Regions from separate parts of the Streptomyces sp. NPDC001617 genome, predicted to be linked through region 1. Evidence: predicted binding sites of a transcription regulator. Region 1 holds the regulator's gene; the other holds the start of a gene.

The links. Region 1 encodes HspR, which represses chaperone genes until heat shock. Its sites were predicted from a motif close to TTGAGNNNNNNNNNCTCAA; they were not measured.
Region 2: dnaK (molecular chaperone DnaK) is a predicted target of HspR. The motif match lies at 3,046-3,064, and genes of this name have one in related genera.

Annotation. Positions count from the first base shown of each region.
Region 1 is NZ_JBSFHA010000054.1:28,526-44,559, forward strand. It holds gene ACWC09_RS33245 (MraY family glycosyltransferase) at 1-933, shown strand, start outside; gene dnaK (molecular chaperone DnaK) at 1,028-2,872, shown strand; gene grpE (nucleotide exchange factor GrpE) at 2,869-3,534, shown strand; gene dnaJ (molecular chaperone DnaJ) at 3,580-4,761, shown strand; gene ACWC09_RS33265 (heat shock protein transcriptional repressor HspR) at 4,767-5,213, shown strand; gene ACWC09_RS33270 (sugar ABC transporter substrate-binding protein) at 5,732-6,802, shown strand; gene ACWC09_RS33275 (transglutaminase family protein) at 6,845-7,687, opposite strand; gene ACWC09_RS33280 (alpha-E domain-containing protein) at 7,689-8,621, opposite strand; gene ACWC09_RS33285 (circularly permuted type 2 ATP-grasp protein) at 8,618-10,162, opposite strand; gene ACWC09_RS33290 (LuxR C-terminal-related transcriptional regulator) at 10,466-11,506, shown strand; partial or broken gene ACWC09_RS33295 (helix-turn-helix transcriptional regulator) at 11,469-12,426, opposite strand; gene ACWC09_RS33300 (helix-turn-helix transcriptional regulator) at 12,446-13,390, opposite strand; gene ACWC09_RS33305 (hypothetical protein) at 13,573-13,824, shown strand; gene ACWC09_RS33310 (Rieske (2Fe-2S) protein) at 13,821-14,156, shown strand; gene ACWC09_RS33315 (pyridoxamine 5'-phosphate oxidase family protein) at 14,306-14,719, opposite strand; gene clpB (ATP-dependent chaperone ClpB) at 14,850-16,034, shown strand, end outside.
Region 2 is NZ_JBSFHA010000010.1:36,440-52,473, forward strand. It holds gene ACWC09_RS10540 (ATP-binding protein) at 1-679, shown strand, start outside; gene ACWC09_RS10545 (vWA domain-containing protein) at 745-2,481, shown strand; gene ACWC09_RS10550 (OsmC family peroxiredoxin) at 2,539-2,967, shown strand; gene dnaK (molecular chaperone DnaK) at 3,111-4,982, shown strand; partial or broken gene ACWC09_RS10560 (respiratory nitrate reductase subunit gamma) at 5,050-5,196, opposite strand; gene narJ (nitrate reductase molybdenum cofactor assembly chaperone) at 5,172-5,675, opposite strand; gene ACWC09_RS10570 (SAM-dependent methyltransferase) at 5,944-6,750, opposite strand; gene ACWC09_RS10575 (helix-turn-helix domain-containing protein) at 6,809-7,672, opposite strand; gene ACWC09_RS10580 (helix-turn-helix domain-containing protein) at 7,887-8,717, opposite strand; gene ACWC09_RS10585 (4a-hydroxytetrahydrobiopterin dehydratase) at 8,908-9,213, shown strand; gene ACWC09_RS10590 (class I SAM-dependent methyltransferase) at 9,219-9,968, shown strand; partial or broken gene ACWC09_RS10595 (helix-turn-helix transcriptional regulator) at 10,000-10,563, shown strand; gene ACWC09_RS10600 (rhamnogalacturonan lyase) at 10,639-12,552, shown strand; gene ACWC09_RS10605 (cellulose binding domain-containing protein) at 12,602-15,265, opposite strand; gene ACWC09_RS10610 (glycoside hydrolase family 48 protein) at 15,417-16,034, opposite strand, start outside.

The sequences.
Region 1 (16,034 bases):
GGCGTCGTCGACCGGCGGCGCCAGCGGCCCCTGCCGCTCTTCGGGGGTGTGGCCGTCGTGCTCGCCACCTGTCTGGTCGCCGTCGCCGGGGACCGGGTGGGGGTCGCCCGGCTCGGTGGTGGGGTGGGTCGGCTGCTGGTCGCGGGGGCGGGTGTCGCCGCGCTGGGGCTCGTCGCCGACGTGCGGCGCGTCAAGGCGCGCGTGCTGGTCGCCGGTACGGCCGTGGCGGCGGCCTGTGTGGTGCCGTACGGGGAGACGGGGATCGGTGGCGGGCTGCTCGCCGTCGGGTGGGTCACCTTTGTCGCCCTCTCCTTTCGGGCGCTCGATCACGCCGACGCGCTGGCCGGGACCGCGGGGGTGCTCACCGCCTTCGGGGTCGGGGTCTGTGCCGCCGTCGAGGTGATGGACGGGCTCGCGGTGCTGCTGAGCGTGCTCGCCGCCGCGCTGACCGGGTTCCTCATGCACAACTGGCATCCCGCGCGCGTGGGGCTGGGTGCGTGCGGGTCGCTGTTCGCGGGGTTCGTGCTCGCCGCCTCCGCCGTGTTCACGCGGGCCGGGTACGGGCTCGCCTCCACTGCGGGCGTGCTGTTTGCGCTCACCGCCGTCGCCGCGGCCGACGTACTCCTCGTGGTCCTGTCGCGGCAGCTGGCCGGGAGGCCCTTGTTGCGGCGCGGGCCCGACCATCTCGCCCATCGGTTGCGGCGGTTGGGGCTGACCCCGCAGGGGGTCACCGTGGTGCTCGGGCTCGCGGTGTTCGCCGGGGTGCTCGTCGGGGTGCTCGTGGACATGGGGTGGGTCGCCGGGTCCGGGGTGCTCTGGGTCGGGGCGGGGGTCGTGGCCCTCGTCCTCGCACTCGTTCGGGTCCCTGGTTCTTCCCCTAGGGGGTCTGAATCATCGCAGGTCACAGGCCAGTTGCGTGTAAGGAACGGATAAGAGTTGAGTCCCCATGACTCAGGTCTGTTGACCCATTGCCGGGCGTCATGCACACTTGAGTCCGTTCCACTCAAGTCAGCTGGAGGAAATCACCATGGCACGTGCGGTCGGCATCGACCTGGGCACGACTAACTCCGTCGTCAGCGTTCTGGAGGGCGGCGAGCCCACCGTCATCACCAACGCCGAGGGTGCCAGGACCACGCCGTCCGTCGTCGCCTTCGCGAAGAACGGTGAGGTGCTGGTCGGCGAGGTCGCCAAGCGCCAGGCGGTCACGAACGTGGACCGGACCATCCGCTCCGTGAAGCGCCACATGGGCACGGACTGGAAGATCGAGCTCGACGGGAAGCAGTTCAACCCGCAGCAGATGAGCGCCTTCATCCTGCAGAAGCTGAAGCGCGACGCCGAGTCCTACCTGGGCGAGAAGGTGACCGACGCGGTCATCACCGTCCCGGCCTACTTCAACGACTCGGAGCGTCAGGCGACGAAGGAAGCCGGTGAGATCGCCGGTCTGAACGTCCTTCGTATCGTCAACGAGCCCACCGCGGCCGCGCTCGCGTACGGCCTCGACAAGGACGACCAGACGATCCTCGTCTTCGACCTCGGTGGCGGTACCTTCGACGTCTCGCTGCTGGAGATCGGCGACGGCGTCGTCGAGGTGAAGGCCACCAACGGCGACAACCACCTCGGTGGTGACGACTGGGACCAGCGCGTCGTCGACTACCTGGTGCAGCAGTTCCAGAGCGGTCACGGCGTGGACCTCGGCAAGGACAAGATGGCCCTCCAGCGCCTCCGTGAGGCTGCGGAGAAGGCGAAGATCGAGCTGTCGAGCTCCACCGAGACCTCGATCAACCTGCCCTACATCACGGCCTCCGCCGAGGGTCCGCTGCACCTGGACGAGAAGCTCACCCGGGCTCAGTTCCAGCAGCTGACGGCCGACCTGCTGGAGCGCTGCAAGACGCCGTTCCACAACGTCATCAAGGACGCCGGCATCTCGATCAACGAGATCGACCACGTCGTCCTGGTCGGTGGCTCCACCCGTATGCCCGCCGTCGCCGAGCTCGTCAAGGAGCTGACCGGCGGCAAGGAGGCCAACAAGGGTGTGAACCCGGACGAGGTCGTCGCCATCGGTGCCTCGCTCCAGGCCGGTGTCCTCAAGGGTGAGGTCAAGGACGTCCTGCTCCTCGACGTGACCCCGCTGTCCCTCGGTATCGAGACCAAGGGCGGCATCATGACCAAGCTCATCGAGCGGAACACGACGATCCCGACCAAGCGGTCCGAGATCTTCACCACCGCCGAGGACAACCAGCCGTCCGTGCAGATCCAGGTCTACCAGGGCGAGCGCGAGATCGCGGCGTACAACAAGAAGCTCGGTATGTTCGAGCTGACCGGTCTGCCGCCGGCGCCCCGTGGCGTCCCGCAGATCGAGGTGTCCTTCGACATCGACGCCAACGGCATCATGCACGTGACCGCCAAGGACCTGGGCACGGGCAAGGAGCAGAAGATGACCGTCACCGGCGGCTCCTCGCTGCCGAAGGACGAGGTCGACCGGATGCGCCAGGAGGCCGAGCAGTACGCGGAGGAGGACCACCGCCGCCGCGAGGCCGCCGAGACCCGCAACCAGGGCGAGCAGCTCGTCTACCAGACGGAGAAGTTCCTCAAGGACAACGAGGACAAGGTCCCCGGCGAGGTCAAGACCGAGGTCGAGGCCGCCGTCGAGGAGCTGAAGACCGCGCTCAAGGGCGAGGACACCGCCGAGATCCGCACCGCCACGGAGAAGGTCGCGGCCGTCTCCCAGAAGGTCGGCCAGGCCATGTACGCCGACGCCCAGGCCGCGCAGGCCGCCGGTGGCGCGTCCGCCGATGACGAGGCGCCCAAGGCCGACGACGACGTGGTCGACGCCGAGATCGTGGACGACGAGCGCAAGGACGGTGCCGCGTGACGGAGGAGACCCCGGGCTTCGAGGAGAAGCCCGACGTCCCCTCCGGCGCGACCCCCGACGACGCCGAGCCGAAGGCCGCTCCCTCCTCCAACGGGGAGGGGGCGGCCCCGGCCGGGGACGCAGCAGTACAGATCGCCGGTCTGACGGCCCAGCTGGACCAGGTGCGCAAGGCGCTCGACGAGCGCACGACGGACCTCCAGCGGCTCCAGGCCGAGTTCCAGAACTACCGCCGCCGCGTGGAGCGGGACCGGATCACGGTCAAGGAGATCGCCATCGCGAACCTCCTGACCGAACTCCTGCCCGTGCTCGACGACATCGGCCGCGCGCGGGAACACGGCGAGTTCGTCGGCGGATTCAAGTCCGTCGGGGAGTCGCTGGAGACCGTCGCGGCGAAGATGGGTCTGCAGCAGTTCGGCAAGGAGGGCGAGCCCTTCGACCCGACGATCCACGAGGCCCTGATGCACAGTTACGCGCCGGACGTCACCGAGACGACGTGCGTGGCGATTCTGCAGCCCGGGTATCGCATCGGCGAGCGCACCATCCGCCCCGCGCGGGTGGCCGTCGCCGAGCCCCAGCCGGGCGCGCAGACGGTCAAGGCCGAGGGGGCCGACGAGGCTCCGGCGGCCGGCGACGACAAGGACAACGGCCCTGAGGAGGGCTGAAGTCGTAGAGAGTGAGCGGAACACCGGAAAGGGGGAGCGTCGAGGATGAGCACCAAGGACTTCATCGAGAAGGACTACTACAAGGTCCTCGGCGTCCCCAAGGACGCCACCGAGGCCGAGATCAAGAAGGCGTACCGGAAGCTCGCCCGCGAGTTCCACCCGGACGCCAACAAGGGCAACGCCAAGGCGGAGGAGCGCTTCAAGGAGATCTCCGAGGCGAACGACATCCTCGGTGACCCCAAGAAGCGCAAGGAGTACGACGAGGCACGCGCCCTCTTCGGCAACGGCGGGTACCGCCCGGGGCCGGGCGGCGCGGGCGGCTCCTTCAACTTCGACCTGGGCGACCTCTTCGGAGGCGGCGCCCAGGGCGGCGGCGGGAGTTCCGGCGGCTTCGGCGGCGGACTCGGTGACGTCTTCGGGGGCCTGTTCAACCGCGGCAGCTCCGGTACGACCCGGGTGCAGCCCCGGCGCGGCCAGGACATCGACACCGAGGTCAGCCTCAACTTCACCGAGGCGATCGAGGGCGCGACGGTTCCGCTGCGCATGACCTCGCAGGCCCCGTGCAAGGCATGCTCCGGCACCGGCGACGCGAACGGCAACCCACGGGTGTGCCCGACGTGCGTCGGTACCGGCCAGGTCGCCCGGGGTTCGGGCGGCGGCTTCTCGCTCACCGACCCCTGCCCGGACTGCAAGGGCCGCGGCCTGATCGCGGAGAACCCCTGCGAGGTCTGTTCGGGCAGCGGTCGCGCCAAGTCGTCCCGCACCATGCAGGTCCGCATCCCTGCGGGTGTCTCCGACGGGCAGCGCATCCGCCTGCGCGGCAAGGGCGCACCCGGCGAACGGGGCGGTCCCGCGGGCGACCTGTACGTCACGGTCCATGTCTCCCCGCACCCGGTGTTCGGCCGCAAGGACGACAACCTCACGGTGACGGTCCCGGTGACCTTCGCGGAGGCGGCGCTCGGCGGCGAGGTCAGGGTCCCCACCCTGGGCGGACCGCCGGTCACCCTGAAGCTGCCGCCGGGCACGCCCAACGGCCGCACCATGCGTGCCCGGGGCAAGGGCGCGGTCCGCAAGGACGGCACCCGCGGCGACCTGCTGGTCACCGTCGAGGTGAGTGTCCCGAAGGACGTGACGGGGAAGGCTCGTGACGCACTGGAGGCGTATCGCGAGGCGACCGCGGGCGAGGACCCGCGGGCGGAGCTGTTCCAGGCCGCGAAGGGAGTATGAGAGAGATGGACGGCCGTCGACGCAACCCGTACGAACTGACCGAGGAAACCCCGGTCTACGTCATCTCGGTGGCGGCCCAGCTCTCCGGCCTGCACCCGCAGACCCTTCGCCAGTACGACCGCCTCGGCCTGGTCTCCCCGGACCGCACGGCCGGGCGGGGCCGCCGCTACTCGGCCCGGGACATCGAACTGCTCCGCACGGTGCAGGCGCTGTCCCAGGACGAGGGCATCAACCTGGCCGGCATCAAGCGCATCATCGAACTGGAGAACCAGGTCGCCGCGCTCCAGCAGCGTGTCGTCGAACTCCAGGCGGCCGTGGACGGCGCGGCGGCGGCGATGCAGCAGCGCGAGGCGGCGGTGCACGCGTCGTACCGCCGCGACCTGGTGCCGTACCAGGAGGTGCAGCAGACCAGCGCGCTGGTGGTGTGGCGGCCGAAGAAGGCCAAGGACTAGGCGCACAGGCGCAGATGAGGAAGGGGCGGGGAGGCCCAGCGGCCACCCCGCCCCTTTCGCGTCTGTGCCGCGGCGGTCGCGCGTCCGGCCGGTTTCAAGTCGGTCCTTCTGTAGGGCATTTGGTGGGACGGATCTTTGCATGCCATTGACCGTCGTGTGAGTGGCTGGGTTTGTTCGGTCATTCGGTCGAGCCGGGGGTGGGGCCCGGAGCTGGCCCGATCGTCGAACCACCGGGAATCGGGTTGGATATGCGGATCTTTTCCTTCCTCCTGCCGGGCGTCGAGTGGAGGGTCGGTAAAGGGCGTTTGGAGGGGGTTCCGCCATGTCTTCACATGGTCAGCTGAGCGTGGCGTTGCGCACTCGTTAAGTAGTTCCGCTTGACGCCCGGGGGCGGCTCCGCGTTGGCTTTCCAGTCACGTCCCGAATCAGTCGCGTCCGTCCCGAATGCATCAGAAGTGAGCAGGCCAGTGAGCAGCAGCCCCACGCGTCGTATCGCCATAACCGTGGCAGCGTCCACGATGACCCTGTCGCTGGCCGGCTGCGGCATGCTGAACGTGTCGGGGGACAGCAGCTCGGCGAGCCCGACGAAGGGCAACGACCTCACGGTGGGCGTGCTGATGCCGGACACCATCAACACCCGCTACACCAACTTCGACTACCCGATCATGAAGAAGAAGATCCTGGAGCTCACCCACAACCAGGGTCGCGTCGCGTACGCCAACGCCGGGTCGTCCGCCTCCAAGCAGACCAAGCAGATGCAGAAGATGATCGACGACAAGGTCGACATCATCGTGCTGGACGCCGTCGACTCGCACGCCATCGCCACCCAGGTGAAGAAGGCCAAGGACGCGGGCATCCCGGTCATCGCCTACGACCGGCTGGCCGAGGGCCCGATCGAGGCGTACGTCTCCTTCGACAACGAGCTGGTGGGCGAGGTGCAGGCGCGTACGCTCCTGGACGCCCTGGGGTCGAAGGCCGACACCTCCGACAAGGTCATCATGATCAACGGTTCGCCGACCGACCCGAACAGCAAGCAGTTCAAGGCCGGCGCGCTGTCCGAGCTCAACGGCAAGGTGACGATCGCCAAGTCGTACGACACCAAGGACTGGGACCCCAAGGTCGCCGAGCAGGAGACGGCCACGGCGGCCAATGCGCTCGGCAAGGACAACATCGCCGCGGTGTACTCCGCCAACGACGCGATGGCGGGCGGCATCGTCAAGGCCCTCAAGGCGGCCGGCGTGACCCAGATGCCGCCGATCACCGGCCAGGACGCGGACCTCGACGCGGTGCAGCGGATCCTCTCCGGCGAGCAGTACATGACCGTCTACAAGCCCTACCCGGACGAGGCCGAGGCCGCCGCCCAGATGGCCGTCTTCAGGGTGCAGGGCAAGAACATCCAGTTCGACGCCCTGACCCAGGACAGCGTGGACAGCCCCAGCAACAAGAACATCCCCGCGCAGCTCGTCACCGTGACCGCCCTGACGAAGAAGAACATCAAGGACACGGTGGTCGCGGACGGCATCTACAAGGTCTCGCAGATCTGCACCAGCGCGTACAAGTCGGAGTGCGCGACGGTCGGCCTGAAGTGACGAAGCGGGCCGGGCGCCGACACCCGGCCCTCTCCCGTCCGTTCACGCCACCCGCGTGAACTCCACCGACACCTCCGGCGACCCTCCGGGCACGCCCCGGTAGATGCCCTTGTGCGGGGTCACGTCGTCGTAGTCGCGGCCCCGGGCCACCACCACGTGGGACTCGTCGGCGCGGACGCGGTTGGTGGGGTCGTAGCCGCACCAGTCGCCCGCCCAGTACTCGATCCAGGCGTGGCTCTCCCCGGCCACGGGACGGTGGAGTTCGGCCTCGCGCTCCGGGTGGAGATAACCGGAGACATAGCGGGCCGGGAGGCCCACGCCCCGCAGCAGGGCGACGGTGAGGTGGGTGATGTCCTGGCAGACGCCGGCGCCCTGCTCCCAGGCCTCCGCGGGGGAGGTGTTCACACTGGTCGCGCCGGGGAGGTACGACACCCGGTCGGCGACCAGCGCCGAGACCGCGACCGCCGTCTCGTGCGGGTCGAGCCCGGCCGCCGCCTTCCGCGCCTTCTTGACCAGCTTCGGCGGGACCGTCGTACGGCCCGTGGGGGTGGCGAACTCCAACAGGCGGGAGCCCGCGATGCGTTCGGCCACCTCGGCCCAGCTCGGCGCGGCCGGCAGCGGCTCCGCCGGGGACGTCTCGACCAGGCTGGAGGCGGTGATGACGAGCTTGCCGTGCGGGTCCATCAGGTCGAAGCCGGTGACCTGGGTGCCCCAGTAGTCCCAGTACGACCAGGTGGGCGTCGTCGGATTGACGGTGACCCGGGCGTCCAGGGTCGTCTGGCCGGGCAGCGTCAGCGGCGTCATCCGGACCTCGTTGTGCGAGGAGGCCGCGGGCTGGGCGTAGGAGACCCGGGTGGTGTGCTTGATGCGGAGGCGACGAGCCATGTCAGGCTCCTTCCTGGGCCCACTCGACGGGCCCCTGGTACGGGAAGAACCGCTCCGCCACCCCGTCGGCGGACGCCATGCAGGCCTGCTGCAGATCCCGCAGCAGGACCGGCAGCTGGTCTTCGAGGGTGTGGGTGTCCAGGTATTCGAGCCGGGTGCGCATCCGGCCGATCGGGCGGCGCGCCGGGTCCTGGCGCGGGCGGCCCAGCGCTGTCAGGCATTCCTCCGCCGTGGTCAGGGCGTGCAGCGCCGAGCGCGGGAAGTCCCGGTCCAGGAGCAGGAATTCGGCCACCCGCGAGGTGTCCCCGAAGCCGCTGTACACGCGGGCGAACGCCTCGTCGGCGCCGGACGCGCTCAGCAGGGTCGGCCAGTCCGGCGCGTGCGCCGCGTCCAGCACCCGGACCGACAGCAGCCGTACGGTCATGTCGACCCGTTCCAGACTCCGCCCGAGCACCACGAACCGCCAGCTGTCGTCGCGGCTCATGGTGGAGTCGGCGAGACCGAAGAAGAGGGCTGCTCGGCGTCGTACCAGTTCCAGGTAGGCGTACGGACCCGTGCGGCGCGCCGCCAGCCGCTGGTCGGCCAGCGCGTGCCAGGTGGAGTTGAGGCACTCCCACATCTCGGAGGAGACGGCCTCACGGGCGCTGCGGGCGTTCAGCCGCGCCGCGCCCAGCGCCCCCTCGATCGACCCCGTCGAACGGGCGTCGAAGGCCAGCTGGTCCAGGACCTGCTGCATGTCGCAGGGGCCGTCACCGGCGTCCATGCCGAGGATCGCGTACAGCGACCGGCAGGCCGCGTCCTCGTCGCGCCAGGGGTCCTCCAGCATGCGGTGCAGATAGGCGTCGAGAATGCGCCCGGTGGCGTCGGCGCGCTCGACGTAACGGCCGGTCCAGGTCAGGGCCTCGGCGATGCGGGAGAGGATCACGTCGTTCACTGCTGCTGCGCCCCTTCCTGTACGACGGTGGGGGTGCCGTCGGGTCCGAGCTGACGAGGGGCGACGTCGAGGGGGTCGCCGGGGCCGAGCGGCTCGGGCGACTCGGCCGGGCCCTCCGCGAGCACCCAGGTGTCCTTGGAGCCGCCGCCCTGGCTGGAGTTGACGATCAGGTTGCCTTCCTGCAACGCCACGCGCGTCAGGCCGCCGGGGAGGACCCAGACATCGTTGCCGTCGTTCACGGCGAACGGACGCAGGTCGATGTGGCGTGGGGCCATGCGCTCGCCCGCGAGGGTGGGGGAGGTGGACAGGGCGACCGGGCGCTGGGCGATGAAGCCGCGCGGATCGGCGGTCACTGCTTTGCGAGTGCGTTCGAGGGTGGCCTTGTCGGACTTCGGGCCGATGACGATGCCCTGGCCGCCGGCGCCGTCGACGGGCTTGACGACCAGCTGGTCGATCTGGTCGAGAACCGCGTCCAACTGCCCTGGTTCATCAGGTCGGAAGGACTCCACGTTCGGCAGAATCGGTTCTTCGGAGAGGTAGTAGCGGATGAGGTCCGGTACGTAGGTGTAGAGCAGCTTGTCGTCGGCGATCCCGTTGCCCACCGCGTTCGCGAGTGTGACGTTCCCGGCCATCGCGGCGCCCATGATGCCGGGGCAGCCGATCACCGAGTCGGGGCGGAAGTGGAGCGGGTCGAGGAAGTCGTCGTCCAGGCGCCGGTATACGACATGGACGGGCACCTCGCCGCGGGTCGTGCGCATCCAGACGCGGTTGTTGCGGCAGACCAGGTCGTGCCCCTCGACCAGCTGCACACCCATCAGCCGGGCCAGCAGGGCGTGCTCGAAGTAGGCGGCGTTGCTGGGGCCGGGGGTGAGGACGACGACCCGGGGATCCTGCGCGCCACCCGGGGCGGCGGCGCGCAGGGCGGCCAGCAGCCGCTGGGCGTATCCGTCGACCGGCAGGACGTGCTGCTCGGCGAAGAGCGAGGGGAAGATGCGCGTCATCGCGCGCCGGTTCTCGATGACGTACGAGACGCCGCTGGGCACCCGCACGTTGTCCTCGAGCACCCGGAAGTCCCCGGCCTCGTCCCGCACCAGGTCGATTCCGGCCACATGGATGCGTACCCCGCCCGGTGGCTCGACCCCGTGCGCGGCGCGGTGGAAGTGCGGGGAGTTGAGCAGCAGCCGCCAGGGCACCACGCCGTCCTCGAAGGCACAGCAGGGGCCGTAGGCGTCCGCGAGGTAGGCCTCCAGGGCCCTGACCCGCTGGCTCACCCCGCGTTGTATGAGATCCCACTCCAGGGCGTCGAGGATCCTCGGCACGAGATCCAGTGGCCAGGGCCGCTCCTCGCCCGCGAAGGCGTAGGTCACGCCCCGGTCCGTGAAGGCACGGGCCATCTGGTCCGCCCGGAACCGGAGTTCGCTCGGCTCGATCGGCTGAAGTGCAGCCAGCACCGGCTCATAGGCGGTCCTGACCTCACCTGGCCGCTCAAACATCTCGTCCCACGCGTCGGCCAACGCGTATGCGTCAAATATGTCCGCCATGAGGGGACGTTAGAGGCGCCGCGTAACAAACCGATCACCGCGGTATTTCCGGGAGCTTGCGCGGAAGGTCGTCTTCCGTCGTCGGGGGGCCGCGCGCGCCACCGTCAGCTTGTTGCAAGTCGACGGACGGGGGCCTGGAGAAACCCGGGCACAACGGTTGTTTACGGCGGTCTTGACGGAGAGAGCCGTGTTGCGGAGCCGGTTGTGTCCGCGCATAGTTGCGCTGCGGAAAGCGCGAGCGAACCGAAGCGAACCGTAGGGGCACGCCTGTACAAGAGGCTCGAACCGGGGGTGGGATGGGCGATGGCCGGGCACGGGACGGAGGAGCATCCTCACGGTGCCGACCGACTGTGCGAGGCCGGGGATCGCGTGTATTCCCGGGCCGTACGGCGGGGCCGCGTGGCGCGCCGGGACGCCGACCAGGTGCCCTGTCTGCTCGAACTCGCTCTGCTGCATCCGGACCCCGACGACATGGACTGGCTGGTCCCGACCTCTCCGCAGGAGGTCATGACCCGGCTGCTGCGCGGGGTGTACGACGAGGTCAGCTCAAGTCAGCGCCGGGTGGGGTCCGCGGTGGCGGCCTTCGAGTGGTACGCGGGCCTCGGGCCCTCGACACCCCAGACGGGCGCCGCGGAGGGCAGCGCGATCCGCGTGCTCGACGGGCTGTCCCGGATTCAGGCCGCGATGGACGAGGCGACGGAGGCCTGCACGACCGAGGTCATCACCGTCCAGCCCGGCGGCATCCGCCCCGAGCACGAACTGACCGAGGGCCTGCACCGGGCGCTCGCCCTGCGCGGGCGGGGTGTCAGGATGCGCGACCTGTACACCCACGTGGCCCGGCACGGCCAGGGGCTGCTCAACTACCTTGAGCTGATGGGCGGTTCGGTCGAGGCCCGCAGCCTGGACGAGGTGATCGAGCGGCTGATCCTCTTCGACCGCACGGTGGCCTTCATCCCCGCGAACGCGGACCGCACCCTCGCCCTGGAGCTGCGCCACCCCGCCCTGGTCGACTACCTGGGCACGGTCTTCGACCGCCTCTGGCGCCTGGCCATCCCCCTCACCGCCCCCCTCCCCGACACCGGCATCGAGGGCATCTCCCACCGCGAGCAGTCCATCGCCGCGCTCCTCGCGGAGGGCCACCAGGACGCGGTGATCGCGGAGCGGCTCGGCATCAGCGTCCGCACCTGCCGCGCCCACATCGCCCGCCTCTCCGAGACCCTGGGCGCCGCCAGCCGCACCCAACTGGGCGTCCGCATCGCCCAGGTGGGCCTCGACGGCCCCCGTCACCCCGCCGACGCGACGCCCGTCACTCTGCCCGGTCAAGAATCCCCGACCGCCCGATGAGATAGCCGAGCTGCGCCCGGCTCTCACTGCCGAGCGTCGCCGCGAGCTTGGCGGTGGGGGCACCTCCCGCGCGAGCGAATTCGAGCGTGGGGGAGGACGCGGGCGGTGCGGATGTTCATGCCGAGCCGCTCCGCGATGACGGCGTCGGTGTGGCCCTCGACGAGGAGGGCGGCGATGGCGTGCTGGCGGGGGGTGATGCCGTCCAGGGAGGCGGGTTGGGCGGCCTGCGGGTGCATGGGGGTGGCCAGGCACCAGAGGCGGTCGAAGGTGGTGGCGAAGTAGTCGATCAGGGCCGGGTGACGTACTTCGAGGGCGAGGGTGCGGTCCTTGTTGGCGGGGATGAAGGCCACGGTGCGGTCGATCACGACGAGGCGCTCGGTGACCTGGTCGAGGGTGCGTGCCTGGGCGTCGCCCCTGAGCTGCTCGTAGCGGGCCACGACGGCCGGGGAGTGGCGCTGGGTGTGCTGGTAGTCCAGCCGGGTGGCGGGGCTCTGGCCGTCGTAGGGCTGGATGGCCAGAAGCTCGTGGGAGGCGTCGGCCATGGCGGTGGTGATCGCCTCGTTGATGCGGTCGAGTCCGCTGTGGAAGCCGATGGCCGGCAGGTACGTGGCCGCCGTGCTCCGCCCGGGGATCCGCAGGAGCGGCTCGAACGCCTCGACCAGCCGCCGCTCGCGCCGGCGTTCGTCGGCGATGCGGTCCGCCGAGCTGTGCAGCAGGCGGTGGAGGACGACGGCCGGGTTCAACGGCTCCAGCCGGGTCGGGTCCGCGGTGGGCCGCAGCAGGCCCAGGGCGGCCACACAGGGGGTGGTGTCGGCCTCCGCGGTGCTCACGTGCCCCTCGCGCGGTGCGCGTTCGTACAGAGCCGCTCCTGGGGAGCACAGCTCTTGCGTACCGTGGTCCTGATGCGTCGCCTCGGTCACCGCGCTCCTCTCCCCCGGATCAGAGGTCCTGCTCCAGGATTCCCGACTGGGCGATGAGGAAGCCGAGTTGGGCCCGGCTGCCGCTGCCCAGGGCGGTGGCGAGCTTGGCGATGTGGGCCCGGCAGGTGCGCACGTTCATGCCCAGGCGCCGCGCGATCGCCTCGTCGACATGGCCCTCGACGAGGAGCTTGGCGATGGAGTGCTGGATCTCCGTGATGCCGTCGGGGGCGGTCTCGTACGGTGCTCCGGCGCTCAGCGGGACCGCGCGGGCCCACATGAACTCGAAGACCTTGATCAGGTAGCGGACCAGTCCGGGGTGGCGCAGTTCGAGGGCGATCTCCCCGTCGTCGCGGGTGGGGATGAAGGCGACGGTCTCGTCGCAGACGATCAGCCGCTCGACGAGTTCGTCGATCGTGCGGTACTCCACTTTGCCGTCGACGAACTGCGCCACGTAGGCAAGCGTCTCGGGGCTGTACCGGGCGGGGTGCTGGTACAGGGTCCGGATGCGGCAGCCCCGCTCGATCAGCGGCCGGTCGCGGTCCAGGGCCTTGGTGAGGACGTTTTCGAGACGGCGTCGGCTCGGCTGGACCGTGAGCATCTCGGTCTGGCACTGGGCGGTGGCCAGGTCGAGCGCCGCGTTGATCCGGTCGAGGCCCTCGAGCACCGTGATCGAGTGCGTCGTGGCCGTCGGCTGGGCACTGATGCTCATGAACGGCTCGAAAGCACCGGCGAGTTCGATGGACTCCCGCCTGCGCTGCGTGATCTCGTGCTCGATCGGATTGAGCCTCTGGGCCAGGGCGATCGAAGGGGGCACCGGACGTAGCCAGTTCGGGTCGTCCGGATCCGGATGAAGGAGGGCGAACTCCATCAAACAGGGTGCAGGCTCCACATCCGCACGGGCTACGCGTCCCGTCCGGAGAGCGTTGCCATAAAGGCGGTGCCCGTCCTCGCACAGGTCGGTCAGCCCGTGGGGATGTGTCTGCTTAGTCTCATTTATTGCCAAATCTCCACCCCCCAGGGTCCTGAACGTGCAGGAACATGATGCATCGTTTGTGTGGCCATGACGTGCCGGAATGGGCCATCGTCGTATTCGGACGGGGGAGAGGTGACCTTCAAATGAGGACGAAGCCGACTATGCATAAGAGAATGCTTCGCTCGGCGCTTGTCGCCGCCTTCTCCGCCGCATTGGCCTTCGGGGCGCTGGCCGGCCACGCGGGGACGAAGGGCGCTGTCGCACAGGACAGCAGTTGGCGCGTACAGGCCGCGGCTGCCGCCGGTGCCGGCGACAGCAGCTGGGTGATCGTGGCGTCGGACGCCCCGGGTGACAGCTCCTGGGTCGCCCCGGCAGACAGCTCCTGGGTCGCCCCGGCAGACAGCAGCTGGGCCGTCCAGTCATGACCACCCCACCCGACGACCGCTCCTTCCGCCGCGAGATGGCCACGGCCTACCGCTCGGGCTGGCACTTCATCGACCTGGTCACCGCGATCCCCCACTCCGGTGACTCGTTGATGGTGACGGTCTTCGGTGAGCCCGTGGTCGTCACGCGGGACGAGGACGAGGACGTCCGGGCGTACCGGTGTCTGCGGCGGCCTCGGGGGGCGCCGCAGCCCGTGCGATGTGCCATCCGGTACGGAATGATCTTTGTGAACCTCGACCAACGAGACCACCGGCTGGTGGAACCGGAAACCCCCGATGTTCGGACCATCTCAGCCACCCCCCGCAGTGCCTGACGCGAATCCCCCGTCGTAACAGTTCGCTCAGGTGCTTCCCCCCGCAGCGGCGTCACCGTGACCTGAACACGGTGACGCCGCTGCAGTTTTCGGCGGACATTTCCTGGTATCGGCCTGATCGTCCGGCGTGCCTCAGTGGCTGAAAGCCGTCAGCCCTGGCCCATGGCCCGCGTGAGCTCGATCTCGATGACCACGCGTGCCGGATTCGGCGCCGGCATCCGCTCGTAGCGCTCCGCGTAGCGCCGTACGGCCTCGGCCACCCGCTCCGGATCGGTCCGTACGAAGGCCCGTCCCTCCAGCGTGGCCCACCGCCGCCCGTCGACCTGGCACACCGCGACCCGCGCCCCCTCGGCCCCGGCCGCCCGCACGTGCGCCACCTTCGAGCTGGACTTGTTCGTGATCACCCGAGCGAGGCGCGCCTGCGGGTCGTATGTGACTCCGACGGGCACCACGTGCGGGCTGCCGTCCGGGCGCGGGGTGGTCAGCGTGCACAGGTGCCGTTCCCGCCAGAAGGTGAGATACGAGGGGTCGGGGGCACCGGGGTCCTGTGTGTAGGTCGCCATGGGTCCGGAACCTAGTCCCCGAACGCCTCCCCGCCGCACCTTGAGTGGAATAGACTCAACTTTGTGTACGCTGACTGAGTCAGTACTGGGAGACGGAGCCGACGGCTGACCGCAGGAGGAGAGAAGGAACGTGGACGCCGAGCTGACCAACCGGAGCCGGGACGCCATCAACGCGGCGAGCAACCGGGCCGTGACCGAGGGGCACCCCGACCTCACCCCCGCCCACCTGCTGCTGGCCCTGCTCCAGGGGCGAGGCCATCAAGAAAACGAGAACATCACCGACCTGCTGGCCGCCGTCGACGCCGACCAGGCAGCCGTGCGGGCGGGCGCGGAGAAGGTGCTCGCCTCGCTGCCCAGCGTCACCGGTTCGACCGTGGCGCCCCCGCAGCCCAACCGCGAGCTGCTGGCCGTGATCGCGGACGCGACCGAGCGGGCCCGGGACCTCGGCGACGACTACCTCTCCACCGAGCATCTGCTGATCGGCATCGCCGCGAAGGGCGGCGCGGCCGGTGACGTACTGTCCGGGCAGGGGGCCGACGCCAGGAAGTTGCAGGAGGCCTTCCAGAAGGCGAGGGGAGGACGCCGGGTGACCACAGCGGACCCGGAGGGCCAGTACAAGGCGCTGGAGAAGTTCGGCACGGACTTCACGGCCGCGGCGCGGGACGGGAAGCTCGATCCCGTCATCGGCCGGGACCAGGAGATCCGCCGTGTCGTCCAGGTGCTGTCCCGCCGTACGAAGAACAACCCGGTCCTCATCGGCGAGCCCGGCGTCGGCAAGACCGCCGTCGTCGAGGGGCTCGCGCAGCGGATCGTGAAGGGGGACGTTCCCGAGTCCCTCAAGGACAAGCGGCTCGTCGCGCTCGACCTCGGGGCCATGGTCGCCGGGGCCAAGTACCGCGGTGAGTTCGAGGAGCGCCTGAAGACCGTCCTCGCGGAGATCAAGGACTCCGACGGCCAGATCATCACCTTCATCGACGAGCTGCACACGGTCGTCGGCGCGGGCGCCGGCGGCGACTCCGCGATGGACGCCGGCAACATGCTGAAGCCGATGCTGGCGCGCGGCGAGCTGCGCATGGTCGGCGCGACGACCCTCGACGAGTACCGCGAGCGCATCGAGAAGGACCCGGCCCTGGAGCGCCGCTTCCAGCAGGTGCTGGTCGCCGAGCCGACGGTCGAGGACACCATCGCCATCCTGCGCGGGCTCAAGGGCCGCTACGAGGCCCATCACAAGGTCCAGATCGCCGACAGCGCACTCGTCGCGGCCGCGACCCTCTCCGACCGCTACATCACCTCCCGCTTCCTGCCCGACAAGGCC
Region 2 (16,034 bases), on a different contig from region 1:
CGCCGGCAACCGCGCCACCGACAACGCGCTCGCCCGCCCCATCGCCTCCGCCCTCGTCAACCGCCTCGCCCACGTCCACCTGGAGGCGTCCGCCAAGGACTGGCTGACCTGGGCCGCGAACCACGACATCCACCCCTGGATCCTCGACCACCTCACCGACCGCCCCGACCACCTGTGGTCCAAGCCGCCGAAGACCGAGGAGCCCTTCTCCACGCCCCGCTCCTGGCACATGCTCTCCGACGCGCTGCACTCCTTCGGCCGGGACCTCGACGAGGAGACGCTGAAGGTCCTCGCGCACGGCACGCTGACGCCCGCGCACGCCACGGCCTTCTGCGGCTACGTCAAGATCGTGCGCAGCCAGTTCGGCATCGAGGCGATCATCAAGGGCGACGCCCGCTGGCCGGGCCGCCTGGAGGACCGCGACCTGCTCTACTACCTCGCCGAGTCCTTCCGCGGCCGCCTCGTCAAGGAACTCCCGGTCAGCAAGGAGCACATGTCGGCGAACGGTCGGCAGACCGCGTACCGCGCGAAGTCGCTGCTGGTGCAGCTCGCGGAGATCTCCGTGGAGGTGGCCCAGACCGTGATCGCCTCCGACGCCGACGGCAATCCCGTCCTGCCGTCGTGGTTCCTCATCGAGGCGGCGCGGGACATGCCCCGGCTGGTGGAGGCGCGGCGGTGAGCAGCCGTACCAAGGGCAAGGGGGACAAGAAGCGGGACCTCGCGGCGGAGGCCTTCGCCGAGGGGATGCGGCTGGTGAAGGCCAACCCGGCGCTGGCGGCAGTGGAGTTCGGCGTCTGCCGCAACGAGGAGTGCAGACTCGCGCCCCGCGACGGACTCGTGGTCGTCGACTCCGACGGCGACCTGCATGTCCACCCGACCAGCATCGCCGACCCCGCCGCCTGGGCCTGGGCCATCGCCCACGCCGTCCTCCACCTCGGCTTCGGACACGTCCCCGCGGTGAAGGGCCCACAACCGCGCGAACAGCCCGACCGCCACGACGTCGCCGCGCGCTGCGTCGTGGTCAACCGCTTCCTCCTCAACTTCGCCATGGGCGAGACCCCGGAACTGCTCCCCGCCTCCTACCCGGACGGCGACGAGGAGCAACTCGCCGCGCGCTGGCGGCGGGACGGGCTCCCACGCGCGTACGAGCGTTGCGGTACGGCCGGTGACGCACCCGACCAGCTGCTCGTGCCGTGGGCCGGCTGGATGCAGCCCCCGGACCACCAGCTGGCGTTCGCCACCGCGCTGACCCGGACCGTGTCGGCGGCGATGGACATGGCGGGCGGCCGCCGCGACTCCCTCAGCGGGGACGTCGCCCCGCAGCGCCCCTGGGAGAAGGCCCTGAGCTGGTTCATCTCCTCCTACCCGCTGCTCGGCGGCATCGCGGCCGGCATCAAACTCGTCGCCGACGCCGAACTCGCCCGCGCGCACGGCATCTCCGTGGCAGCGGTGAACCCGGAGGCCGGCGAGACCTACATCAATCCGCTGCGCCGATTCGACGACGAGGAGTGGCGGTTCATCCTCGCCCACGAGATGCTCCACGCCGCCCTGCGCCACGGCGACCGCTGCGGCACCCGCGACCACTACCTCTTCAACATCGCCTGCGACTACGTCATCAACGGCTGGCTGTGCGAGATGCAGGTCGGCACCATGCCGGAGGGCCTGCTGTACGACCCCGCACTCGCCGGCCTCTCCGCCGAGGAGGTCTACGACCGCATCGCCGGCGACCTGCGCCGCATGCGCCGCCTGGCCACGCTGCGCGGCAAGGGCGTCGGCGACGTGCTCGGTGCCCCGCTGGGCCCGCCCGGCGACCACGTCGACCTCGACGAGTTCTACCGGCGCGGCCTGTCCCAGGGCCTGGATCTGCACCAGCAGCAGGAGCGCGGCCACCTCCCGGCCGGCCTGGTCCAGGAGATCCGCACGCTCAGCCACCCGCCCCTGCCCTGGGACGCCCGACTCGCCCGCTGGTTCGACGAGTTCGTGCCCCGCCCGGAGCCCGTACGGACGTACGCCCGCCCTTCCCGCCGCCAGTCCTCCACCCCCGACATCCCGCGCGCGGGCCGCTACTTCCCGCCCGAGGAGATCGCCCGCTGCACCTTCGGCGTCATCCTGGACACCTCCGGCTCCATGAACGTCACCCTGCTCGGCAAGGCACTGGGTGCGATCGCCTCGTACGCCGAGGCCCGCGACGTCCCCGCCGCCCGGGTCGTCTTCTGCGACGCGGCCCCGCACGACGCGGGCTATCTGCCGGTCACGGAGATCGCCGGCCGGGTACGGGTCCACGGCCGTGGCGGCACGGTCCTCCAGCCCGGGATCGACCTCCTGCACCGGGCGGACGACTTCCCGCCGGGCGCGCCGCTCCTCGTGATCACGGACGGCTGGTGCGACGTGCTGCGGGTGCGCCGCGAGCACGCGTATCTGATCCCCCAGGGGGCACGGCTCCCGTTCACCGCGCGTGGGCCGGTCTTCCGGGTGCAGTGAGCCGGAATGTGATCGGATGGGGTCCCAAGGAACACCCAGGATTCGGAAGGATTCACCGTGGCAACCACGCGCTCCGCACACACCGTCTGGGAAGGCAACCTGATCGAGGGCAGCGGTGTCGTCAACTTCGACTCCTCCGGTGCCATCGAGGCGCAGCCGGTCACGTGGGCCTCGCGCTCCCAGGACGCCAATGGCAAGACCAGCCCCGAGGAGCTGATCGCCGCCGCGCACTCCAGCTGCTTCTCCATGGCGCTGTCGCACGCCCTGAACGGCGCCGGCACCCCGCCCACCAAGCTCGTGACCTCGGCCGACGTGAGCTTCCAGCCGGGGGAGGGCATCACGGGTATCCACCTCACCGTCGAGGGCACGGTCCCCGGGATCGACAACGAGGCGTTCGCCGCCGCGGCGGAGGACGCCAAGAAGAACTGCCCGGTCAGCCAGGCCCTGACCGGCACGACGATCACCCTGTCGGCCAAGCTGGCCTGAATCCCACGGCTGCACGCCCCTCGGGTGCCGCGCCACCGCGCTCGGGTGCGCGGCACCCGCGTTTCCGGGTACATGGCATTGACAACAGCGCACTCAAGTTTTGTGCTGGAGACTGAGAAGTGCCCTGGCGGAAGGGGACGGAGATGGCACGTGCGGTCGGGATCGATCTCGGGACCACGAACTCGGTGGTGGCCGTGCTGGAGGGCGGCGAAGCCACTGTCGTCGCCAATGCGGAGGGGGCCAGGACCACACCGTCGGTCGTGGCCTTCGCCAAGAACGGGGAGGTGCTGGTCGGCGAGGTCGCCAAGCGGCAGGCCGTGACCAACGTGGAGCGGACGGCCCGCTCGGTGAAGCGGTACATGGGGGACGCCGCCTGGCGCTTCCCGGAACAGGGCTCCATCGACGGGACCCGCTACCGGGCGCAGGAGCTGTCCGCCCGGGTACTGCAGAAGCTCAAGCGGGACGCCGAGGCCTACCTGGGCGAGGACGTCACGGACGCGGTGATCACCGTACCGGCCTATTTCGACGACTCCCAGCGGCAGGCGACCAAGGAGGCCGGCGAGATCGCGGGGCTGAAGGTTCTGCGGATCATCAACGAGCCGACCGCCGCGGCGCTCGCGTACGGCCTGGACCGGGGCGAGGAGCAGACCGTGCTGGTCTTCGACCTCGGCGGTGGCACCTTCGACGTGTCGCTCCTCGAGATCGGCGACGGCGTCATCGAGGTCAAGGCGACCAACGGCGACACGCATCTCGGCGGCGACGACTGGGACCAGCGGATCGTCGAGTTCCTGGTGAAGAAGTTCCAGGGGCAGTACGGCATCGACCTCGGCAAGGACAAGATGGCGCTGCAGCGGCTGCGCGAGGGTGCCGAGAAGGCCAAGATCGAGCTGTCGAGCTCGTCGGAGACGACGATCAACCTTCCCTACATCACCGCCTCCGCCGAGGGGCCGCTGCACCTCGACGAGAAGATGTCCCGCGCCCAGTTCCAGGAGCTCACCGCGGATCTCCTCGACCGTTGCAAGACCCCCTTCCACCAGGCGGTCAAGGACGCGGGCATCAAGCTCTCGGCGGTCGACCACGTCATCCTCGTCGGCGGCTCGACCCGGATGCCGGCCGTCACCGACCTGGTCAAGGAGCTCACCGGCAAGGATCCGCACAAGGGCGTCAACCCGGACGAGGTCGTGGCCCTCGGCGCGGCGCTCCAGGCGGGTGTCATCCGCGGCGACGTCAAGGACGTGCTGCTCCTCGACGTCACCCCGCTGTCCCTCGGCATCGAGACCAAGGGCGGCATCATGACCAAGCTCATCGAGCGCAACACCACGATCCCGACCCGACGTTCGGAGATCTTCACGACGGCCACGGACAACCAGCCCTCGGTCGGCATCCAGGTTTATCAGGGTGAGCGTGAGATCGCCGCGTACAACAAGAAGTTGGGCGTCTTCGACCTGACCGGGCTGCCGCCTGCCCCGCGTGGAGTGCCGCAGATCGAGGTGGCCTTCGACATCGATGCGAACGGGATCATGCACGTGTCCGCGAAGGACCTGGCGACCGGCCGCGAGCAGAAGATGACGGTGACGGGTGGCTCCGCCCTTCCCAAGGACGACATCGACCGCATGATGCGGGAGGCCGAGCAGTACGCCGAGGAGGACCACAAGCGGCGGGAGGCCGCCGAGACCCGTAACCAGGCCGAGCAACTCGTCTACCAGACCGAGAAGTTCATCCGGGACAACGAGGATCGGATCCCGGCCGACACCAAGTCCGAGGTGCAGGAGGCGGCCACGGAACTGAAGGGGTTGCTGGAGCGGAACGCCGAGACGAACGAACTCCGCACCGGCGTCGAGAAATTGGCCACCGTCAGCCAGAAGATGGGCCAGGCGATGTACGCACAGGCCGACCAGACCCCGACGGACAGTGGCACCGGCGCCGAACAGCACACCTCACCGCAGGACGAGGAGGGAGTGGTCGACGCGGAGATCGTCGACGACGAGCGGGATGCGAAGGGCGGTGCCGCCTAGACCCCGCCGGACCGGCGCTGAACATGTGGACCAGGCGGGTGACGGGACCACTCACGGTCGTTCACCGTGTCGCCCGGAACACGGGGGCGTGCGTGCGGCGGCGGTGGACCAGGAGCAGGATGCCCGCGACCGCCGGCACACCCGCCTCCGTACCGCCGTGGAGCGAGAAGAGGTGGTACGTGTGCTCGCTCACCCCGACCTCGTCGGTCCAGGACATCGTTCAGCCGGCAGGGTCGCGCACACGGCGTCCAGCACGGACGCGTACGGGGTGCCGAAGTCGGTGAGCCGGGACCGGAGTTGCTCCAGGCCGGCCCGGTTTTCCGTGAGGAGGTCCGTGTCGCCGGTGCGGGCCGCGAACTCCAGGACCGCGGGCAGGAAGTCGGGCAGCTCCTCGCCGGTGAACTCCAGCCCGGCGGCGCGGTAGACCTCCTTGAAGCGGGCCGGCGACATACCGCGCCGCCGGGTGTCGCCGTCCTGCCACTTGCCGAGGTGGAGGCTGTGGCGGTTCTCGAAGTCGAAGACCTGGACGTAGTGCGCGGCCAGTTCCTGGGGTGGGGTCACGGCCGCGTGGTCCACGAACTCCCGTAGCTGCGGGGCGGCTTCACGCAGGAGCGGGAGTCGTGCGCGGAAGTCGTCGTCGGGGTACGTCAGGCAGAGCGCCGCCGCCTGGTACAGCACTGCGTCCGAGGGCATCAGACCTCCTTCGCTTCGGACGACGGATCGTTACCTGGCGATCGCCGGCAGCCGGTACATCGCCTCGATCTCGTCCTGTGCAGGTCGGGGGCCGGTGTACCGGTACGGAAGAACCTGCCGGCGCGCGGCAGTGCCGCTCCCGGTTCGGTGGGCGGTATCCGCGTGTCCGTCACGTGCGTCGCTCCCTTGCTCACCCTGTGCTTCGACGCTAGGGGTGAGCAGGGGACCGCACCTGCTCAAGCGCCCGTACGGGTGTACGGGCGATGCGTCAGACCTTGCGGGCGACTCCCGCGTACACCGGGACGACGCCCTCGGCCTGGGCCTCGACGTCCACCGGCTCGGGGCGCCAGCCGTAGACCGGGATCACGCCGGGGCCGAGCAGTTCCAGGCCCTCGAAGAAGCGGTAGAACTCCGGGAGCGTGCGCGGGTGGAACGGCGTCCCGCTGCGGGCGAAGAGCTCCTTGGCCTTGGCCACGCCCTCGGGGGCGAGATCCGGGGTGACCTGGGAAAGGATCAGGCAGCTGCCCGGGGCGAGTTCGTCGACGTAGCGCTTGAGCAGGCCGTACACGTCGTCCTCCTCGTCGCCCAGGTAGTGGGTGAGCGCGACGAGGGACAGCGCGATCGGCTGCGAGAAGTCCAGGGACTCGCCGGCCAGGCGCAGGATGGTGTCGGGGTCGCGGACGTCGGCGTGAATGTAGTCCGTGCTGCCCTCGGGGGTGCTCTTCAGCAGCGCCTCCGCGTGCCGCAGCACGATCGGGTCGTTGTCCGCGTACACCACCCTGGACTCCGGGGCCGCCTGCTGTGCCACCTGGTGGAGGTTGGGCTCGGTGGGGATGCCGGTGCCGATGTCCAGGAACTGGCGGATGCAGGCCTCGGCGGCGGCGCGGACGGCCCGGTGCATGAACCGGCGGTTGGCGCGCGCCCCGCGCACGACCGTGCCGTCGGCGGCCAGGATCCGGCGGGCCAGCTCCTCGTCCACCGGGTAGTTGTCCTTGCCGCCCAGCCACCAGTCGTAGACCCGGGCGGAGTGCGGCCGGCTGGTGTCGATCTGCGGTGCGGCGTCGGATCCGGTCATGCGCTGTCTTCTCCTCGGATGCGAAAGGTGCTGTGCGTGACGGGTGCGAGGTGCGGGGTCAGAAGTCCTCGCGGTACTTCCGCAGGATCTTCTTCGTGCGCTGCGCCGACGCGGCGCGCGCGGTCATGTGGTCGAGGACCTCCAGGTGCGCGGAGACCTCGGTGCGCGAGTCGAGGTAGAGGGCGCCGGTCAGGTACTCGGTGAAGACCATGTCGGGCAGTTCCGGCTCGCCGAAGCGGAAGAGCGTGAAGGGCGCGTACGTCCCCGGGTGCGGGCCGTCGCTGAACTCGGCGACCTGCACGGTGACCCCGTCGCGCTCGGCGAAGTCCAGGAGCTTGTCCAGCTGGTCCCGCATGACCTCGCCGCGGATGCTCACCGGGCGCTTCAGCACCGTCTCGTCCATGATCACCCAGAGGTGGGGCGGGTCCGGGCGGTCCAGGAGCTTCTGCCGGGCCATACGCAGGGAGACATGCCGCTCGATGGCGCCCGGTTCGGTCTGGCCAACCGTTCCTGCTTCCATCACGGCACGCGCGTAGTCCTCGGTCTGGAGCAGGCCGGGCACGAAGTGCGGCTCGTAGGAGCGGATGATGCCGGCGGCGCCCTCCAGGCTGACGTACAGGCTGAACCAGTCCGGCAGCACATCGTGGAACCGCTGCCACCAGCCCGGCTGGTTCGCCTCCTCGGCCAGCTGGACGAAGGCCTCCGTCTCGTCCTCGGCGACGCCGTAGGTCTCCAGCAGCACCTGGACGTACGGGATCTTCAGGGCGACCTCGGCCATCTCCATCCGCCGCACGGTCGCCGGGGCCACCCGCAGCACACGCGCGGCCTCCTCACGCTTGAACCCGGCCGCCTCCCGCAACTCCTGCAGGCGCTTGCCCAGCACCACTTGGCCCACGGTGGGCGCGGGACGCCGCTCACTCACGCCACCCTCCCCAAGGGCCTGCCCGGTGGATCAGTCTGCGCGAAGCAGTGTGTCATGTTCCGTTGTCAGTCTCACCGGGCCGGCGATGAGGCGCTTGCCACGCGGGCCGTTCGGGCGGTCATTACTCCGGGGGTCATCGACCGGGGGCGCGGTGCGCGGGATCGTGGTGGCAGCGGGTTCCGGGACGGCGCACTCCGGTCCGGGGCCCGCCTTCCTAGGGCATCAGCGACCGGAGGTACTTGACCGTGGCCGGGTCCGCCGGGAGCAGGGTCTCGATGGCCAGCTCGGCGACCGTCACGTCCATGGGGGTGTTGAAGGTGGAGATGGACGAGATGAAGGACAGGATGCGGTCCTCGTGCTCCAGCCGCATGGGGAGGGCGAAGTGGGGGACGGGGTCGGGCGGTTCGGGGGCCTGGTGGGTCTCCTGCACCGGGTAGGCCGCCACCTCCTCGTACAGCGCCCGCAGCGGCTCGGAGCGGTGCAGGGCGATCTGGCGTTCCATCTGGGCCAGCAGATGACCGCGCCACTCACGGAGGTTGCGGATGCGGGGCGCGAGACCCTCGGGGTGCAGGGTCAACCGCATGGCGTTGAGCGGGGGTTGGAGGAGCGACTCCGGGAGTCCGTCCAGCAGCATCAGCACGCCGCGGTTCGCCGCGACCACGTTGTACGTCGCGTCCACCACGAACGCCGGGTAGGGCTCGTAGCCCTGGATCAGCCGCTCCATGCCCTCCCGCAGGGCGTCCAGCGCAGGGTCGTCCAGCGGTGTCTCCGGGTAGTGCGGGGCGTAACCGGCCGCCAGCAGAAGGGAGTTGCGCTCCCGCACCGGCACCTCCAGGTGCTCGGCGAGCCTCAGCACCATCTCCTCGCTCGGCCGTGAACGGCCCGTCTCGATGAAGCTGATGTGCCGGGCCGAGGAGTCCGCCCGCAACGCCAACTCCAGCTGACTCACCCGCCGTTGCTCCCGCCAGGCCCGCAGCAGCGGGCCCACGCCCCGGTCGGCGGGAGCGGTCACGGAGGCGGCGGTTCCGGTCGCGGCAGTGGTCATACGTACGACCGTAGCCGAGGGACGCAGGGAATGACCTGGGCGTTGGAGCGGCCTCGGCTCACCCGCAGCCAAGCCCCTCCGTCCCACCAGGTGTCCCCGCCCCACCCCCGGGCACCCTTCTGACCAGGACCGCAGTCGCCCGGCTGTGGCAGGCTGGAGAAGGACCCGCAGCTCAGGAAGGAGCGAGGCCATGCCCGTGGAACCGCTGTCCCAGAAGGAGATCGAGGACCGGTTGGCCGAGCTGCCGGGCTGGTCGGTCGAGGAGGACCGGCTCACCCGTTCCTACCGGCTCGGCTCGCACTTCGCGGCGACCGCCATGGTCGTGCACATCGCCCAGGTCCAGGAGGAACTCGGCCACCACAGCGACCTCACCCTCGGTTACCACACCGTCACCCTGTCCGTGAACACGCACAGCGCCGACGGCAAGGTCACCGAGCTCGACTTCGGCCTCGCGACCAGGGTCGAGGAGCTCGCACAGGGACACGGGGCACACTGACGCGCGTGCTCGACTACGACAAGGAAGCCGACGCGTACGACGTGACACGCGGCGGCGAAGCGAGGGCCGAGGCCGCCGCCGACGCCGTACTGGGTCTGATCCCGGCCGGCGCCGGACGCCTCCTGGACGTCGGCTGTGGCACCGGCATCGTCACCCGGCGCCTCGCCGCCCCGCGCCCCGCCACCCGGGTGACCGGCGTCGACCTGACCTACGGCATGGCCCGTATGGCCGCCGCCCGTCTGCCCGGCGCGATCACCCTGGCCGACGGCCGGGCCCTGCCGTTCCCCGACGCGACCTTCGACGCCGTCACCAGCGTCTGGCTGCTGCACCTCCTCGACGACCCGGAGGACGTCCGCGCCGTCGTCGCCGAGTGCGCCCGGGTCCTCAAGCCGGGCGGTGTCTACGTCACCACCGTCGACAAGGCCGCCGCCCACGACGTCGGCAGCGACATCGACGCCGTCCTCGCCCCGCGCCCGCGCCGCCCGGCCCCCGACGCCGCCCCGCTCGTGGAGTCGTACGCCGCCGCGCACCGCCTGCATCCGGCGGGGCGGGCCACCTTCTCGGGCCGCGGTCAGGGGCGCAGCCCCCGCCGGACCGCGGCCGACCTGCGCCGCGGCTGGTTCACCATGCTGCCGCCCGGTGACCCGCTCACCGAACGGTTCGTCGTCCGGCTGGAGGCCCTGCCCGACCAGGAACGGCCGTGCCCCGACCCGGAGTTCAGCCTCCGCGCCTTCAGGAAGCCGACGGCCGGCTGAAGTCCATGGTCCAGTTGGTCAGCCAGCTGTCCACCTGGACGCCCCCGGCTGGTACGCGGACGCGGAGGAGGCGCCGTACCTCCCGGCGGTCGCGGACGCGGTGTGGAACGGCCGGGTGCTGCACGTCCTGTACCGTCGCTGGGCCGAGCCGACCGACGTGGAGCGCAGACTGGAGCCGTACGGGCTGGTGCTGAAGGCGGGGCGCTGGTACGTCGTCGCGGGACCCGGCCCCCGCACCTACCGCGTCGATCAGATCCTCGAACTCGCCCCCTCCGACGCAGAGTTCACCCGCCCGGACGACTTCGACCTGGCCGCGTACTGGACGGCCTACCAGCGTGACTTCCACGACCGGCTGTACCGCGGCGAGGCGGTGGTCCGGCTGGCGCCGGGTGTCACCCTGCCGCGGGCGGTCAAGTCCCGTACGGACGACGACGGTTGGGCCGTGGTCACGGTCCCCGTCGAGTCCGTCGAGCGCGCCCACGGCGAGTTCCTGCGGCTCGGCGCGGACGTCGAGGTGCTGGAACCCGTCGAACTCCGGAACCGGATCGCCCGCACGGTCGCCGAACTGGCCGAAAGATATGTCAAGTTGGCGTAAAGGCGGGGCAACGCGGTGGCAAGTGGCGGCGACTGGACGGGCGGAACCCGTCCGTCCTCTCTGGAGGTTCGTCCCGTGCAGCACCCGCACAAGCACCGCAGACGCCGCGCCCTCCTCTCGGCGGTGACCACGGCCGCCGCCCTGGTCGCCGCCGGACTCACCACGCTGACCACCACCGGCACGTCCCCCACGCTCGAACTGACTCGCGCGGGAGGGGCCCCCATGGCCGCCACCGCCCGGCAGGTGGAGCAGCTCGACCGGGGGCTGGTCAGCGTCCACACCGACAGCGGCAACCTGATCAGCTGGCGCTGGCTCGGCACCGACCCCGACAACGTCTCCTTCAACGTCTACCGGGCCGGTACGAAGGTCAACGCGGCCCCGATCACCGGCTCCACGAACTACTTCCACTCGGGTGCGCCCAACTCGGCCGACTACACGGTCCGCGCGCTCGTGAACGGCGTCGAGCAGGGCGACTCCGAGCACGCGATCCAGTTCCGCAGCGGCTACGAGGATGTGCCGATCAGCCCGCCGGCGGGCGGGACGACCCCCGACGGGGTCGCCTACACCTACGAGGCGAACGACGCGTCGGTCGGCGACCTGGACGGCGACGGCCGGCTCGACTTCGTGCTCAAGTGGCAGCCGACGAACGCCAAGGACAACTCCCAGTCCGGCTACACCGGCGACACGATCGTCGACGGCATCAAGCTCGACGGCACCCGCCTGTGGCGTATCGACCTGGGCCGCAACATCCGTTCCGGCGCGCACTACACGCAGTTCCAGGTGTACGACTACGACGGTGACGGCAAGGCCGAGGTCGCGATGAAGACGGCCGACGGTACGGTCGACGGGACGGGTACGGTGGTCGGCAGCTCGTCCGCCGACCACCGCAACTCCAGCGGGTACGTTCTCTCCGGCCCCGAGTACCTGACCATGTTCAACGGCCGGACCGGCAAGGCGATGCAGACGGTGGACTACGTCCCCGCACGCGGCACGGTCTCCTCCTGGGGAGACTCGTACGGCAACCGAGTGGACCGCTTCCTCGCCGGGACGGCGTACCTGGACGGCTCCCGCCCCTCCCTCATCATGGCCCGCGGCTACTACACCCGCACCGTCATCGCCGCCTGGGACTGGCGGAACGGCTCCTTCACCCGCCGCTGGACCTTCGACACCAACTCCTCGACCAACTCCGGCAAGGGGTACGACGGTCAGGGCAACCACCAGTTGTCCGTCGCGGACGTCGACGGGGACGGCAAGGACGAGATCGTGTACGGCTCGATGGCCGTCGACGACAACGGCAGCGGCCTGTGGACCACCAAGAACGGCCACGGCGACGCCCTGCACGTCGGCGACCTGGACCCGTCGCGCCCTGGCTTGGAGGAGTTCAAGGTCGACGAGGACGGCTCCAAGCCGGCGTCCTGGATGGCGGACGCGAAGACCGGTCAGATCCTGTGGTCCACGGCCGCGAACGGCGACAACGGCCGGGGCGTCTCCGGGGACATCTGGGCGGGCAGCGCGGGTGCGGAGTCGTGGTCCTCCCACGCCGACGGCGTACGCAACCCGCAGGGCACCGTCGTCGCGAGCCGCAAGCCCTCCAGCATCAACTTCCTGAACTGGTGGGACGGCGACACGGTCCGCGAACTCCTCGACGGCACCCATGTGGACAAATACGGCACGTCATCCGACACCCGCCTCCTGACCGCCTCGGGCGTCCACTCCAACAACAGCACCAAGGCGACCCCGTCCCTGTCCGGCGACATCCTGGGCGACTGGCGCGAGGAGGTGGTCTGGCCGACGACGGACAACACGGCCCTACGGATCTACTCGACGCCGTACGAGACCAGCACGAGGATCACCACCCTCCTCCACGACACCCAGTACCGCACGGCCCTGGCCTGGCAGAACACGGCCTACAACCAGCCCCCGCACCCCAGCTTCTTCATCGGCGACGGAATGGCCACGGCACCGCGGCCGACGGTGTACACGCCGTAGTCGTCGAAGAGGGCGCGTGCCGTCAAGGCCCGCGCCCTCGAATCGGTGCTCAGACCGCCGTACAGGTCTGGTCGCCCAGCTTGAACGACGTCGGTTTCGTGTTCGAGCCCGTCCAGGTTCCTGTGAAGCCGAAGCTCACGGACGAGCCCGTGGCCACGTTGGCGTTCCAGCTCAGGTTCTTTGCCGTGACCGTCGCGCCGGACTGGGTGTAGTCGGCGTTCCAGAGTTGGCTGATCTTCTGGCCGTTGCCGAAGGTCCAGCCAAGTGACCAGCCGGACCAGGGAGTTGAGCCGGTGTTGGTGAGCTGGACGTCCGCCTGGAAGCCGTCCGACCACTGGTTGGAGATCTTGTAGGTGACCGTGCAGGCACCTGTGGAGGGCGGTGTCGGGTCCGTGGATCCGCCGCCGTCACCGCCGCCGCTGTCGGACGTGTCGCCGTAGATGACGCCCCGGCCGTTCGTCGAGACGTAGACGCGGCCGTAGATCCGTGGGTCGCCGGTGATTGCTCCACCCGTCCAACCCCACTGGTGCGCATCGTCGTTGATACGGGTCCAGCTCGTGCCCTTGTCGGTGGAGCGGAAGATGCCGCGGACTCCGCCGATCTTCGCGCTGGTGTAGAGGGTCTGGTACGAGGCCCCCGTCGCCGCCTTGCCGAAGCCGATCGTGTCCGCCTGATCTACATTGGACAGCTTGGTGAAGCTCGCCCCGCCGTCCGTGGAGTGCCACAGGCCGTACGCACCGTCGGAGGCACCGCCCGCCAGCCACACGTCACCCTTCGTGCCGGGCAGCGCCTTGAAGCGCACGCTGTCGCCGCTCGGGAGCCCGGTCGCCGAGGATGCGGTGAAGGTCGCGCCGCCGTCCGAACTGACGTAGAACTTCCCGGACTTGAAGCCGTAGAAGGTCTTGGCGTCCACGCGGTCCGACTCCACGATCGCCCCGGACGGGATACCGCTCGACGCCGACCACGACGAGCCGAATCCCGTCGTGTACTGCACGCCCGTGCCCGCCGGGCTCCACACGAAGCGACTGCCGTCGGACGAGGACGCCACCGTCCCGCCGCCGCTCACCCCCGAAGGGTCCGTCCCCGCGAACCAGTTGGCGCCGTTGTCCGTCGAGAAGGCGATGTGCGGGCCCGAGTCGAGGTTGCCGACGCGGACGACCGTGTTGGGGTTCGTCTCCGCGAAGTCCAGGCTGGTCGTCGTCGTGAAGGTCGGTGAAGTGAACATCATCGACGGGACCTTGGTCAGATCCGTGTGCCGGAAGCCGCCGATGTCGCCCAGAGCGCTGAGCAGCGGGGCTCCGGACGGCGGGGACGCCAGGTCGTTGACCGCCGTCTCCTCCAGGCCCTGCACCATGGGCTTCACGGTGAACTGGCCCCCGCTGTCCCACTTGGTGAGGTCCTCGGTGCCGTAGAGCGTCGCCCCCGTCCCGTACATCATCCGGTCCGAGTGGAACGGGTCGATCTCCAGCGACTCCGTCATCCAGCCCAGTTTCGGGCTCTGTTCCGGCGGCGACGGGTTCGCGCCGAAGGTCAGCCAGGGGGATGACGAGACGTCCATCGTGTAGCGGTTCGAGCGGTTGGGATATGAGGTGTAGTCCCACGCCTTCGTCCATGTGCCGCCGCTGTCCGTGGAACGGAAGATCTGGGTGTCCGGCCACCAGGAGCTGTACGCCGTCGCCATCACCGTGCCCGGGTGCTGACGGTCGACGGTCAGGCCGGAGAAGCCGTAGTAGGTGTCGGCCTCCGCCACCGGGCTGATGTTCGTCCAGATGCCGGTCGCGGTGGCATACCGCCACAGCTGGCCCTTTCCGCCGTCGTACGGTCCCCCCTTGTCGCTGTAGGCGAGATAGAGATAGCCGTTCTTGGCGTCCAGCACGCCTTTGTGGGCCAGGTAGCCCGTCGGCTGCCCGGCGAGGCGCGTCCAGGTGGCGCCCGCGTCCGTCGACCGGTACACCGCGTTGTCCTTGTCGGCGACCCCGACGTAGATCGTCTTCGTCGCGCTGCCCGATGTACCCGTCGACTCGTCGAAGGTGACCCACACGATGCCCTGGTTGTCACTGGCGTACCCGGTCGTGTCGGTCGGGTCCTGCTGGTAGTTGCCGACATCGGGGAAGCCGGTCACCTGTGACCAGGTGACGCCGGAGTCCGTCGACCGCCACAGGCCTTTGCCGCTGGGCGCGCCCAGGTACAGCACGCTGTCCTTGTTCGGGTCGATGGCCAACCGCTCGCCCATGCCCCGGCCGGGCATGTTGCCGCCGAGCTTGAAGGGCAGGTCGGTCTTCTGCCAACTCGCGCCCCGGTCGGCCGACCTGAGCACGGCGCCGTTCCCCGGGTCCCAGCTGTTGGTGTACGTCCCTACAGCCGCGTACACCTTGTTCGGGTCGACGGAGTCGGAGGCCAGGCTCACCACGCCGGTGTGCCCCCAGTCGTCCCAGCCGACCGAGTCCGTCAGCGGCGTCCAGGTCTTCGACGACTCCTGCCAGCGGTAGGCGCCGCCGATGTCGGTCCGGGCGTAGACGAGGTTCTTCTCGCTGCGGTTGAAGACGATCCCGGGGACGAAGCCACCGCCGTCGATCCGGGCGTTCTTCCAGGTGTACGTGTCGGCGGCGAGCGTCACTTTCGCGCTGTGGTCGGCCGCCAGTGCGGGCGGGGTGCCGGCGAGCAGGCCGGCGGCGAGGGCCAGGACGGCCGTGAGGATGCGGGTTCTTCGCACGGGGGGTCCTTTCCGGGAGGGGAAGGGATGGGGGGATGCGAGGACTGAAGGAAGGCGAGGGGAAGCGCTTTCTATACGGTGCGCGAGTGGCCGGGCGACCCCCAGTGCGGGTGGGGGTCGCCCGGCGAGTACGCGGAGCCTTAGCGGGGACTTATTCGAGGAGCTCCGCGTACGAGCCCATGGCGAGGGCTATGTCCGCCTGGGCCCAGAACCGGTGGTACGTGAACGAGGGCGCCGCTCCACCCGCGAGGTAGCTCTCGATCTTCGACCAGGCCGGGTCGTTCTTGTAGAAGGACCGCAGAGAGGTGAACGTCGACGACGAGTTGATCGCGTCGCCGTTCGGCATCTTGCCGCTGAAGCCGCTCGGGACGTACACGCTGTCGTCGAAGCGGTTGTAGTCGGCGCGGGTCTCCGGGACGGCGATGCCCAGGCTGTCCTGGTAGTTGTTCCACATGCCGTCGAGGAGCGCCTTCGCCGTCGACTTGGCCGTCGCGTCACCGGACTTGGCGCCGTAGTACGTCAGGGTCTTGGCGTACGCGGCCGCCACCCCGACGTCGTTCGTGTAGTCGGCGACGGTGACGTGAAGTCCGCTGTTGGCGCCGGGACTCGACGCGTTCCAGGTGTCGGGCTGGCCCGACCACTGGAGGGTCGACGGGATCAGATAGGTGCCGTCCGGGTTGATCGTGGTCTTGGACAGCGCCCACTTGACCCACTTGTCGAGGACCGCCTTCGCGGTGGCGTTCCCCGTCTGCTGGTAGTACTCGGCGAC